One region of the Paraburkholderia sp. 40 genome, then DNA from elsewhere that is predicted to be linked to it. Evidence: predicted binding sites of a transcription regulator. Region 1 holds the regulator's gene; each other region holds the start of a gene.
The links. Region 1 encodes LexA, which represses DNA repair genes until DNA is damaged. Its sites were predicted from a motif close to ACTGTATNNNNATACAGT; they were not measured.
Positions count from the first base shown of each region.

Region 1 (4,173 bases):
TCGCCGCCAATGGAATCAGCACCACGAGGCTCAGATAAGCCACCGTGATGCCGAGTGTCAGGCCAAAACCGGGCAATGCGCTCGGCTTGCGGAAGGTCAACGTGGTCATGCTGGATACTCGTTCATGGTTGATGCTCGCGCGGTTGTTCGTTTTGCCGTGCTGCCGTACTGCGGTACTGCCGCACTGCTGGCCACCGGACCCCGGTTAGCCGAAAGCGCGCCCATTGGGCGCGCCCTCTTTCCCCTGGCTGTGATTCAGGCGGTGGTTCTTACTGCGGCTGATAAATCGAATCGAACACGCCGCCGTCCGCGAAATGGGTCTTCTGCGCGTTGGTCCAACCGCCGAACGAATCGTCGATCGTGTACAGCTTCAGCTTCGGAAACTTCGCGGTCAGATCGGCGGGCACCTTGCTGGAACGCGGACGATAGAAATTGCGCGCGGCGATCTCCTGACCTTGCTCGCTATACAGGAAGTTCAGATATGCCTCGGCCAGCTTGCGCGTGCCGTGTTTGTCGACGACCTTGTCGACCAGCGCGACCGGCGGCTCGGCCAGAATGCTCACCGACGGCACCACGATCTCGAACTTGTCCGGACCAAACTCCTTCAGCGACAGGAACGCCTCGTTTTCCCACGCGATCAGCACGTCGCCGATACCGCGCTGCACGAAGCTCGTGGTCGCGCCGCGCGCACCCGAATCGAGCACGCCGGCGTTCCTGTACAGCTTGCCGACGAACTCCCTGGCCTTCTGGTCGTTGCCGCCCGGTTGATGCTCGGCGTACGCCCACGCGGCCAGATAATTCCAGCGCGCGCCGCCCGAGGTCTTCGGATTCGGCGTCACGATCGACACGCCCGGTTTCACCAGATCGTCCCAATCCTTGATGTGCTTCGGGTTGCCCTTGCGCACCAGAAACACGATCGTCGACGTGTACGGCGATGCGTTGTCCGGCAGACGCTTTTGCCAGTTCTTGTCGACGAGCCCCTTGTTCGCGATCGCGTCGATGTCATAGGCGAGCGCGAGCGTCACGACGTCGGCCTGCAGTCCGTCGAGCACCGAGCGAGCCTGAGCGCCCGAGCCGCCGTGCGACTGCCTGAAGGTGACGGCTTCGCCGGTCCTGGCCTTCCATTCCTTGCCGAATGCCTGATTGATGTCCTGATACAGTTCGCGCGTCGGATCGTAGGACACGTTCAACAGCGAGGTGTCGGCGTGCGCGACGCCGCTTGCGCCCAATATGCCGAGCGCCCCCGCCGCGCCGACGGCGAGCGCCGCGATCAGTCTTCTGGTTCGAGCCGCAAGCCCCGTATGCCGATGGTTCATTTCAATTTTTCTCCGCGTGATGTCCGCTGATGAGCGTCTGGTGTTGTTCTGCGTCGCGGTCACGTGCACATGAGCGCCAACCGGAGGCCAGTCTATCGAAGCGCCTTCATCATTAAAAATAATGTTTCTTCATTTTTTAATACTCAAAAGTGGTAACGACAGATGCTCCGGCTGTTGGGACGCCGAAAACGCCGTCGTGTCGCCGATAAACGACGTCCCAGCGCGACCCTTGCGCCGAACTTAAAGTAAAGCTTGAAATGCGCCGAATACTGTATAAAAATACAGTCACCTGTTCATACATACAGTGGCTATGACAAAACTCACCGCACGACAGCAGCAGGTTTTCGATCTGATCCGCCGCGCGATCGAACGCACCGGCTTTCCGCCCACTCGCGCGGAAATTGCCGCCGAACTCGGGTTCAGCTCGGCCAATTCCGCGGAAGAGCATCTGCGCGCGCTGGCGCGCAAGGGCGTGATCGAACTCGCGGCCGGCGCGTCGCGCGGCATCCGCCTGCTGTCCGGGCAGGAGGACGCGCCGTATCAGTTCACCCTGCCGCATGCGGGCCTGATGCAGTTGTCGTTGCCGCTGATTGGCCGGGTCGCGGCGGGTAGCCCGATCCTCGCGCAGGAACATATCTCGCAGCACTACGCGTGTGACCCGGCGCTGTTCTCGAGCAAGCCCGACTACCTGCTGAAGGTGCGCGGCCTGTCGATGCGCGACGCGGGCATTCTCGACGGCGACCTGCTCGCGGTGCAAAAGCGCACCGAAGCGAAGGACGGCCAGATCATCATTGCGCGGCTTGGCGATGACGTGACGGTCAAGCGTCTGAAGCGCCGGCCGAACGGCATCGAACTGATCGCCGAAAACCCCGATTACGACAACATCTTCGTGGAAATCGGCAGCGCCGATTTCGCGCTCGAAGGGATCGCGGTCGGGCTGATCCGCCCCAGCGAGTTCTGATCTTTCGCTGTCGCCGGAACGCTTGCGCCGGTTTGTCCAACCCAAGCCGCATTTACGCCCGCATCTACGCCCGCATCTACGCCGCATCGCCTGGAGAGACTCATGGAACGCCTTGCCCGCCTGTTGCCCTTTCGCCAGTTCGGCCGTCTGCGCCATCTGCGCAAGCTCACGCCCTGCGCGCTAATCGAGGCGCCCGCTGCGCGCACGCCCTCGCTGTTCGACGCGACTGCCGAAGCTTCCGGTCTGCCGTCGTCGTTGCCGGCGTTCGCGCGCGTGTCGCTGAATTCGGCGCTGAACATCGCCGAGCCCGCGCGTCGCGCGCCGGTGCGGGTCTATCATGGACCGTCGCGACTGATCATGGTCGGCACGGTCGACGCCGTATGCCGTATGATCGATCGTTGCATAGCCGACGAAGCCAACGTGCACGGCGCGGTGTTCGAAGCGTGAGCGAATCCTGAGTACGCATGCAACAAGCACCTCGGATGTTCAGAGATTCGCGCGGGATGGGATCGTTTCGACCTCGCCGTGGTCGACGTTAGATCATCACTGACGTGGAGTCCCATTCGATGACAATTCGGAAACGCACACAGGGCAGCGCCACCCGGCCGCTGCTGATCACGCTGATCGTGGTGATCGTGATTGCCGCGCTGGGCTTTATTTATGCGTCACCGTATCTCGCGGTGAACAATCTCAAACGCGCCGCCGATGCGCGTGACGTGCAAACCGTCAATCAGTATGTGGACTTTCCCGCGCTACGCGATAGCCTGAAGCAACAGGTGGGCGCCATGCTGACACGCCGGCTTGAGGCGGATGCCGGCAACAAGATGGCCACGATCGGCGCGGTGATCGGCGTGACGCTGATCGGCCCGCTCGTCGATGCCTATGCGACACCCGACGGCGTCGCGGCGCTGCTGAACGGCATGCCGCCGCGTGGCACGCCGGGCGAGCAACCGTCCGCGCCGCCAACCGCGGGCGGCGAAGCGCCGGCCACGCCAGCCGCGGGCGACACCACCACGCAGGCAAGCGCACCGCCGCCCGGGCGTCAAAGCACGGCGGGCTATCGCAGTCTCAACGAGTTTGTCATCACGTACCGGCGTGGCGAAGGTAACGCGAATTATTCGGCAATCTTTCGTCGCGAAGGTCTGGTCACGTGGAAGCTCGCGGCGATCAATCTGAACGAGTGAGGTCGGAGCCTGGCCGGATGGGATGCGTAGCTGGCCATCGGGGCCGGCCACGCGACAGGGTCTATACACATCTGGGCTAGATGACGGGGCGCGCGGCTTCGCGTCCCTCACTAGCCCATTACGCCGCAGCCGCCTGCTGCTGCTCCTGCGCGGACGAGCACGCCACCAGAATGCTGCACGACACGCGGTCGAGCAGCGGCGTGTTGCCCGCCCCCATCCACCATCGCGACAAACCAGTCCGGCAGCGATGACCCACCACCACAAGGTCGACCTGCAACTCGTTGGCAAGATTGGCGATCTCGTCGATCGGATGACCGAATGCGAAATGCCCTTCCGCGCTCACGCCTCGCTCGGTCAGCCAGTTCACGCCCTCCTGCAGAATCTCGCGGGCAGTTTTTTCGAAGCTGCCGCAGGCGACGTCCGTCAACAGGCCCGCGCTCTGCGCGATGCTCGAACGCATGTCGACGACCGACAGCAGATGCGTTTCCGCCTTCAGTTCCAACGCCAGATCGGCACCGCAACGCAGGGCTTTGCGGCCTTCGCGCGAGCCGTCGTAGCACAACAGGATTTTCTGGTAGCTCGCCATCTGCTTTCTCCATTCGCGCGGAAAGCGCGGTCTGAATCAATCATGGTGCGCCGCAATTCGGCTTGCAAGGGATGGAAAACGCTAAGTACATACTCGGTGCATGCCGATCCAGTCTGCACAAGCGTT
Region 1 covers NZ_JBNPVY010000004.1:547,469-551,641, reverse strand. Annotated here, with positions in the region: gene cysT (sulfate ABC transporter permease subunit CysT) at 1-109, opposite strand, end outside; gene OKW28_RS24285 (sulfate ABC transporter substrate-binding protein) at 270-1,316, opposite strand; gene lexA (transcriptional repressor LexA) at 1,627-2,277, shown strand; gene OKW28_RS24275 (hypothetical protein) at 2,380-2,724, shown strand; gene OKW28_RS24270 (DUF2939 domain-containing protein) at 2,844-3,461, shown strand; gene OKW28_RS24265 (universal stress protein) at 3,580-4,047, opposite strand.

Region 2 (4,173 bases), 1.4 Mb from region 1:
GGTGCGGTGATCGAATAGCCCTTCAGCGGATAGACCGGAATCTTCACTATGCCATCGAGGAAGCGCGTCGAATACGAGCCGAGCGCGACCACGAACGAATCCGCGCGCACGAGTTCGCCGGAGCACTGGACGCCGGCGATGCGGCCGCCCGCCATCGCGAGCGCGTCGATCGACGTGTTGTAGCGGAACTTGACGCCCAGTTCCTCGGCGAGCGCCGCGAGGCGCGTCGTGAACATCTGGCAGTCGCCGGTTTCGTCGCCGGGCAGGCGCAGGCCGCCGGTGAGCTTGTGCGACACCGCGGCGAGTGCTGGTTCGGCCTTGGCGAGTTCGTCGGCCGTCAGCAGTTCGTATGCCACGTTGGCTTCCTGCAGCACAGCGATGTCTTTCGCGGCGCCGTCGAACTGCTGTTGCGTGCGAAATACCTGCAGCGTGCCGCCGGTGCGGCCTTCGTACTGGATGCGGGTGTCGGCGCGCAACGCCTGCAGGCAGTCGCGGCTGTATTCGGCCAGCCGCACCATACGGCCCTTGTTCACCGCATAGCGCGGCGCCGTGCAGTTCTGCAGCATCTGCCTCATCCATTGCAGTTGGAACGCGGTGCCGTCGAGGCGAATCGCTAGCGGCGCGTGCTTCTGGAACATCCACTTGACGGCCTTCAGCGGGACGCCCGGGGCGGCCCACGGCGAAGCGTAGCCCGGCGAGATCTGGCCCGCGTTGGCGAAACTGGTTTCGAGCGCCGGGCCGGCCTCGCGATCGATGACGGTCACTTCATGACCGGCGCGCGCGAGGTAATACGCACTCGTCACGCCGACGACGCCACTGCCCAAAACGACGACTCGCATAGATGCTCCAGATATCCAAAAATTGAGTGAGGGCAAGGCGCTCGCCGGAGGTTCGATCTGATTCGATTCGGCGAGCTGCAACGTGAGGTGAAATACCGTTTGCCCAGTGTTAACCGCTATACTATTGGCAGTGAGACAGGTTTTGTTATCGTATTTTCATCATTTTTAGAAAAAACACCATGCGTACCCAGCGCCAGCCCGTGCGGGCTCTCGACAAGCTCGATCACAAGATCCTGCGGCTCCTGCAGCAGGACGGCCGTATGGCGATGAAGGACCTGGCGGAGCAGGTCGGTCTGTCGGTGACGCCGTGCATCGAGCGCGTCAAGCGGATGGAGCGCGACAGCGTGATCACCGGCTACTACGCGCGCGTGAACCCGGCCGAGCTGGGCGCGGCGCTGCTCGTGTTCGTCGAGATCACGCTCGATCACAAGAGTGGCAACATGTTCGACCTGTTCCGGCGCGAGGTGCAGAAGATCCCCGAGGTGCTCGAGTGCCACCTCGTGTCGGGCGATTTCGACTATCTGATCAAGGCGCGCATCGGCGAAATGGCCGATTACCGCAAGTTGCTCGGCGATATCCTGCTGCAGCTGCCGGGCGCGGTGCAGTCGAAGAGCTATGTGGTGATGGAGGAAATCAAGGAGACGCTGACGATCGCGGTGGGCGAGTAGGTGCCGGTTCACTGAGGGGTTCGACGCGCATCAAGCGACCAACGAAGTGCTCGACAAACGGCGTAAATACTGTATATTTATACAGGTGTTTTGCGCCGCTTTCCTTTGGCGCTTCCTGTTTGCGTTCGCTTTGTGTGGCCCGCCGTGGATGACCCCGACACCCCTGACATTCCCGAATTTCCGATCGCGCCGCCGGCGCCTCGCAAGGGGCGCGGCGCCGTCACGAACCTGCAAGGTCGCTACGAAGTCGACCAGCGCGAAACCGTCCACGACGGCTGGCAGACGGCCGACGAAGACGGGGAGCCGAAGGTCCTGCGCACGCAGGTGTTCGAGGAGCGCGCAAAAACCATCCTCACACGCAATGCGTCGCCGGACATTCCGTTCAGTGTGTCGCTGAATCCTTACCGGGGCTGCGAACACGGCTGCATCTATTGCTTCGCGCGGCCCACGCACAGCTACCTGGGCTTGTCGCCCGGGCTCGATTTCGAAAGCCGCATCTACGCGAAGATCAACGCGCCCGAACTGCTCGAGCGTGAAATGTCGAAGAAATCCTATGTACCCGAGCCGATCGCGCTCGGCGTCGCCACCGATGCATGGCAGCCGGCCGAACGTGACTTGCGTCTTACGCGTCGTGTGATCGAGGTGCTCAGCGAGCGCAACCACCCGTTCGCGGCGATCACCAAATCATCGCTGATCGAGCGCGACATCGACCTGCTTGCGCCGATGGCCGGGCGCGGGCAATTCATGGCGGCGATCACCATCACCACGCTGGACGCCGACATCGCGCGCACGCTCGAACCGCGCGCGGCCACGCCGTCGCGCCGGCTGCGCACGATCCGTACGCTCAGCGAGGCGGGCATTCCGGTCGGCGTCAGCATCGCGCCGGTGATCCCGTTCGTCACCGAACCGGATATGGAGCGCGTGCTCGAAGCATGCGCCGAAGCGGGCGCCAGCAATGCGAGCTATATCGTGCTGCGGCTGCCGTGGGAGGTCGCGCCGCTGTTCAAGGATTGGCTGGGCGCACATTTCCCGGATCGGGCCGAGCGCGTGATGAGCCGTGTGCGCGACATGCGAGGCGGCAAGGATTACGATTCTTCGTTCTCGACCCGCATGAAGGGAGAGGGCTTATGGGCGGATCTGCTCAGGCAGCGCTTTCACAAGGCCGTGCGCCGGTTAGGGTTGAACGGGCGCGACCGCGGCATTCTCGACATGTCGCATTTCCGCCGGATCGAGCCGCCGCGCGCCGAGCAGGTGAGCGCACCGGCGTGCGACAATCCGCAACTGAGGCTTTTCTAGCGCGCAGGAACGTCTGCGGGTCCCGCCACGGGGGCATTACTGCGAAATCGCTTTGGCCGCTTCGACCTGACTTTCGAAGTAGGTCTGGAACGCGAGCGCGAGACCGGTCATCAGCAGAAACGCACCGATCAGCAGCGAAAAGATCACGACGAAAATGACCGTCCAGCCGGAGCGGCTTTTGCGTTGCGTGCGGGTGTTGAATTGCGCATCCCATTTCTGATCAGGACGCAGCCCGTAGACGAGCGCCGCCAGAAACGCGGCAAAAAGCGAAACCGCGCCGATCGGCGCGAGCACCCAGCCCAGGATCGACGCGCGCTCGGTCGCGACCAGCAGCATCACGCCGGGAATGCCGATCAGCGTGCCGAGTAGATGCGCCCAGCCGTAGATGTCCCGGGTGCCGTACAGATAGAAGCGGTGGGCGCCGAGGCTGCCGAACAGGAACGCCAACGCGGCGGTGAGCGTCTTGGATCTGAAGCGCGGGGAAGTCGAGGCAGCGGTGGGCATGAACGCGTGGGCAGAGTGACGGGCGGCCGAAAGGAGCGGCGCGCCGTGGGGGCGCGGACCGACGCGCATTCTACGCCTGCGGCGCGCGGGTGGTCACGTGGAGGTCGATCGCCCAGGCTGAAAGCGGGGCGGCGAGATGCGCCGGACCTGGCTCAAGGTGAGTGCAGCCGTTCAGCCGGACATGCGTGGATCCGCGCGTTACGGCGCTGAATACGTGACGCGATAGATCGCGCCGGCGGTATCGTCGCTGATCAGTAGCGAACCGTCTGGCAGCGGCAACACGTCGGCGGGGCGGCCCCAGACCGATTCGCCGGGTTGCAGCCAGCCTTCGGCAAAGACCTGTTGGCGTGCGTGGCTGCCGTCAGGGTCGGTGATCACGCGCACGACGCGGTAGCCGACCTTCTTGCTGCGGTTCCACGAGCCGTGCTCGGCGATGAAGATATTGTTGCGGTAGTCGGCTGGAAACATCGGGCCGTCGTAGAAGCGCATGCCTAGCGCCGCCACGTGCGCGCCAAGCTTGACCACTGGCGGCGTGAATTCGCTGCACGGATGATCCTTGCCGAACTCGGGGTCGGGCGTGTCGCCGCCGTGACAGTACGGAAAGCCAAAGTTCATGCCGACTAGCGGCGCGCGGTTGAGCTTGTCGCTCGGAATATCGTCGCCGAGCAGGTCGCGACCGTTGTCGGTGAACCAAAGTTCGTGGGTGACCGGATGCCACGCGAAGCCGACCGAATTGCGGATGCCGCGCGCGACGACCTCGTAGTGGCTGCCGTCCGGGTTCATGCGGCCAATCATCGCAAAGCGGTCCGGATCTCTCTGGCAAATGTTGCACGGCGCGCCTTGCGGCACGTACAGCTTGCCATCCG
Region 2 covers NZ_JBNPVY010000004.1:1,924,926-1,929,098, reverse strand. Annotated here, with positions in the region: gene OKW28_RS30595 (D-amino acid dehydrogenase) at 1-839, opposite strand, end outside; gene OKW28_RS30590 (Lrp/AsnC ligand binding domain-containing protein) at 1,019-1,507, shown strand; gene OKW28_RS30585 (PA0069 family radical SAM protein) at 1,652-2,803, shown strand; gene OKW28_RS30580 (NINE protein) at 2,840-3,307, opposite strand; gene OKW28_RS30575 (PQQ-dependent sugar dehydrogenase) at 3,506-4,173, opposite strand, start outside.
Region 2: OKW28_RS30585 (PA0069 family radical SAM protein) is a predicted target of LexA. The motif match lies at 1,576-1,593, and genes of this name have one in related genera.

Region 3 (4,173 bases), on a different contig from region 1:
GGCAAGTCGCGCCGGTAGCGGATGAGTATCGGGCTAGCCGGGCCGATAGCCCAGCTTGTAGAGCAGCATCGGGGCGGGTGTCAAGTCTGCTCATTTGCAGCATCGGGCGCGGTACTTGCGCCACATGAATGATGACGCGCGACTCGATAGACGCGCACAGCGCCGTGACGGCGTTTCCTTGGCTACCGGGAGGCACTATGCAGAGGGAAGACATTACCTACCGTGGTTTCGTGATCCGGCCCCTCGTTACGATGTCGGAGCGGGGGCGCTATGCAGCCGCGGCCATTGTCACGGATCGGGAGAGCGAAAGCCGTACGTTCGGCGTCGAGGGCGACTTTGGCGACATGCAAGAAGCGTGGGACCAGGCAATCGAACTGGCGATTGCATGGATCCATCAACGCAATGTCGTATCGGACCACTACATCCGTCAGCGATAAATCCAGATGTCGTCCGACACCGGCGATCTCGTCGGTAAGCCGAACGCGGGCCGGAACGTCTGTGTCATGTTTGCCGTGGCCAGCGCGGGGCTGACCATGCGGCGCGGCGAATGGGACCGACCATGGCCCCCTGAAGGGCGGACGACAGACTCAATTCAAGCTGGCGAAAAAAAGCGCGCGGGGTGACGCATCCACGGCATCCCCATGATGCCAGTCATGACTTGCGGACAATGTCAGGACGGCCGCGGCCTTTACCTTTTTGATCATCAATCAACCTCAAAGTCCGACTCGGGCGCAATGGAAAGCGACGCCTGCTGCATTAGCGATGAAGCCGCAGCGAACAGAGCAACGGTGCCGAAGTGGCTCGCCTGAAGATGGAGCGAGATATTCATATGGCCTGTTTTTGCAAGCAGGACGAGCGCCGCTCTCGCTGCCGCGATCTCGAACGTCAACGTATCCGACCTGATCGGTAACGCGGCACACGGGCTGTTTGTCGACGATGGATCAAGCTCATACCCGCGGGCTGGTTACCGCACTTCACCTTTCCGTCACGGGGCTGCCCCGCTCTTACAGTAATAACGGAGATCGCGCAGTTGCGTGCTCACAAAAAAAATCTCGAGGATTCCCCTCATCGTGCTCGGTGCCGCGTTACCGATCAGGTGGAAGATGTCAGTTCTGCAATAGCGCCTCCGTAATTCAGTGAATGGATGAGGGAGTTGCGAGAATGCTCAGGTTGGCTGCAGTCGCGTTCCGATGTCCCAGCTGAAGCCGGATAGCCATTCGAGAAAGAACTGGTTCGCGGCTCAGCAAGGCGAAGCCGCATAATTTCCCCAGCTATTGGATTCGTCAAGCGGGGGCAAGGTCAGTTTGCGGTCATCGCTCTCAACGAATCGCTTCATGAGTCACCGGTCTCAACGCCGGATCACCCTCGTCTCAAACGCTGACAAATAGCGGTGGATTTCATCAGCGTCCTGACAAACATACTGTATAAATGTACAGTCTCAGAAAATGCCCTCAAACGCGACATGTCGCGGTCTCGTTGCCTGCCCCCAAAGGCAGTTGAGGACAGTCGTTTCGGTCGGGCGGAGCATTAATCGCTATTTTTGAGTCTTAGGCATGCCAGATGACCGGCGCATAGCCCATATCGACATGGACGCATTCTTCGCGTCTTGTGAACTGTCGCAGTACCCCGAGCTACGAGGCGAAGCCATGGTGGTTGCTGGTCGTCGCTCGGATGCGCCGCGAACAAATTCGGATGGCACACGCGAATTCTCCCGATTGCGCGACTATGTGGGCAGAGGCGTCCTTACGACCGCGACATACGAAGCTCGCGCACTCGGAGTTCATTCCGGAATGCCCGCGATGAAGGCCGCCCGGTTAGCGCCGGACGCCATTCTCCTTCCCGTGAACTTTGACCTTTACAGAACTTACTCGCGACTGTTCAAGGACGCAGTGCGATCAATTAGCCCGTGCATAGAAGACGTTGGAATCGACGAGGTCTACGCCGATGTTTCGCTCACGAATGGCAATTCAGAAGAAATCGCGCGCAAGTTGAAGTCGGCGGTGTTCGAAGCAACTAGTCTGACATGCTCAGTCGGAATCGCGCCAAACAAGCTGCTTGCAAAGCTGTGCTCCGATATACAAAAGCCAGATGGGATTACGATCCTCAGGTTTGAGGACATCGAATCCAAAATTTGGCCGATGGCCGCGAACAAGATCAACGGCATTGGACCTAAGGCCAGCGCCAGGCTTGCGTCGTTGGGAATAGCAACCATTGGCGAGATCGCCGCGTGCGACGAAACCTGGCTCATGGAGCACTTTGGACGAAGCTATGGGGCGTGGCTTCGCAGAGTCTCTCACGGTCTTGATGACAGGCCTGTCGTGACGTACAGCGAGCCAATCTCGATGAGTCGCGAGACGACGTTTGAGCGCGATCTACACGTCGTACGGCACCGACAGGAACTCGGCGCCGCCTTTACCAGTCTTTGCGAACAGGTGGCGCTCGATCTACAGAGAAAGGGCTATTTGGCTCGGAAAATCGGCATCAAACTGCGCTTCAATGACTTCAAGACAGTAACGCGTGATGTAACGCTTCCTGAACCAATTGCTGATGCGAAAGCGTTGCGCCGCGCGGCGACGGAGTGTTTGAAAAGAATTGATCTTGTTAAACCCATCAGACTGTTGGGAGTCAAGGCTGGCAATCTCCAACCCGCTGGGGAATCAACCGGCAATGAGTCGTCTCAGTTCACGCTGGATTTTTAGTGCAGGGGCCGCGTTCCGAGCATCGCGCCGAACAAGCTGCTCGCGAAGATCGGCTCCGAACTCGACAAGCCTGACGGCCTGACGATCCTCGACCTGACGCTCGATGAACCGACCGCCGACGCGACCGAAATCCGCCGCGCGGCGACCGAATGTTTGCGACGCGTGAAGTTGAACCGCAAGCTGCGGCTATTGGGCGTGCGCATCAGCACGCTGACGTCGGCCAGCGAACAGGCACTGAAGCCGCGCCTGCCGGTTCAGGCCGACTTGCCTTTCGCGAGCGACGAATAGGCGCTGTCGCCGGCGACGCCGGTCGCGTTCGCACGCATGGCCGGCACGTCGCCCGACGTGGACCGCGCCGACGCCGCCACCGAAAACGAGAACGTGTTGACGCCGTTCGCGCTTTGCGCGGACACGGTGCCGCGATGCATCTCCGCGATCGCCTTCACGATCGCGAGCCCGAGCCCGTGGTTTTCGCGGCTATTGGTGCGCGAGACTTCCGCGCGATAGAAACGGTCGAACAGATGTTCGAGGACGTCCGGCGCGATCGGCTCGCCAGGATTTGCCACGGCGACGCGCACCTGGTCGCGCATCGGTCCTTTCCCGCGCGCGATCGTCACGCTGATCGACGCGCCCGGCTCGCAATGCTGGATCGCGTTCATCAGCAGGTTCGTGCACGCGCGGCCGAATAGCGACCGGTTCACGCGCGCGAACGCATCGCCGTGCAACTGCGCATGCACGCGCGCCTCTTCGAGCGGAATCTCCAGAAACTCGAGCGTATGGGCGAGTTCCGCCGCGAGCGACACCTCGACGAGCCCCGTCGCGCGTTCGCCCTGATCGGCGCGCGCGAGGAACAGCATGTCGTTGATGATCGTGCGCATCCGCTCGAATTCTTCGAGATTCGATTGCAGCGTGTGGCGCAGATCGTCGACCGAGCGGTTGCGGGTCAGCGCAACCTCGGTCTGGCCGATCAGGATCGTGACCGGCGTGCGCAGTTCATGCGCGACGTCCGCGTTGAACGATTCGAGCCGGCCGTAGGCGCCGTCGAGCCGTTCGAGCGCGCCGTTGAACGAGTTCGCGAGGTCGTTCAGTTCGAGCGGCAGCGACGCCGTATTGAGCCGCTGCGAGCGGTTGTTCGGGCTGACCGCCGATGCGTCGCGCGTCAGACGCGTGAGCGGTGCGAGACCGATGCGCGTGACCGAGTAGCTGAGCAGCAGCACCGCGAGACTGCCGAGCGCGGACAGCGCCGCGAGCGCCGAGCCGAACACGCGCATCGTGCGCAGGTTCGGTGAATAGCTCGACGCGACCTGCAACTGCACCGGCGGCCGCGCGGCGTTGGCGGGCAAGGTCACCGTCGAGGTCAGCATGTCGGGGCCGCCGCCCGCCGGCGCGATGCGCGCATAGCCGCCCGGCCAGCTATTCGTGACGGTCCCCTGCACCGGCGTGCCGAAGTGATAGCTCGGGTCCGCGCTCGTCA
Region 3 covers NZ_JBNPVY010000002.1:2,736,572-2,740,744, reverse strand. Annotated here, with positions in the region: gene OKW28_RS13990 (hypothetical protein) at 198-437, shown strand; gene OKW28_RS13985 (hypothetical protein) at 704-889, opposite strand; gene dinB (DNA polymerase IV) at 1,554-2,699, shown strand; partial or broken gene OKW28_RS13975 (DNA polymerase IV) at 2,787-2,987, shown strand; gene OKW28_RS13970 (heavy metal sensor histidine kinase) at 2,954-4,173, opposite strand, start outside.
Region 3: dinB (DNA polymerase IV) is a predicted target of LexA. The motif match lies at 1,420-1,437, and genes of this name have one in related genera.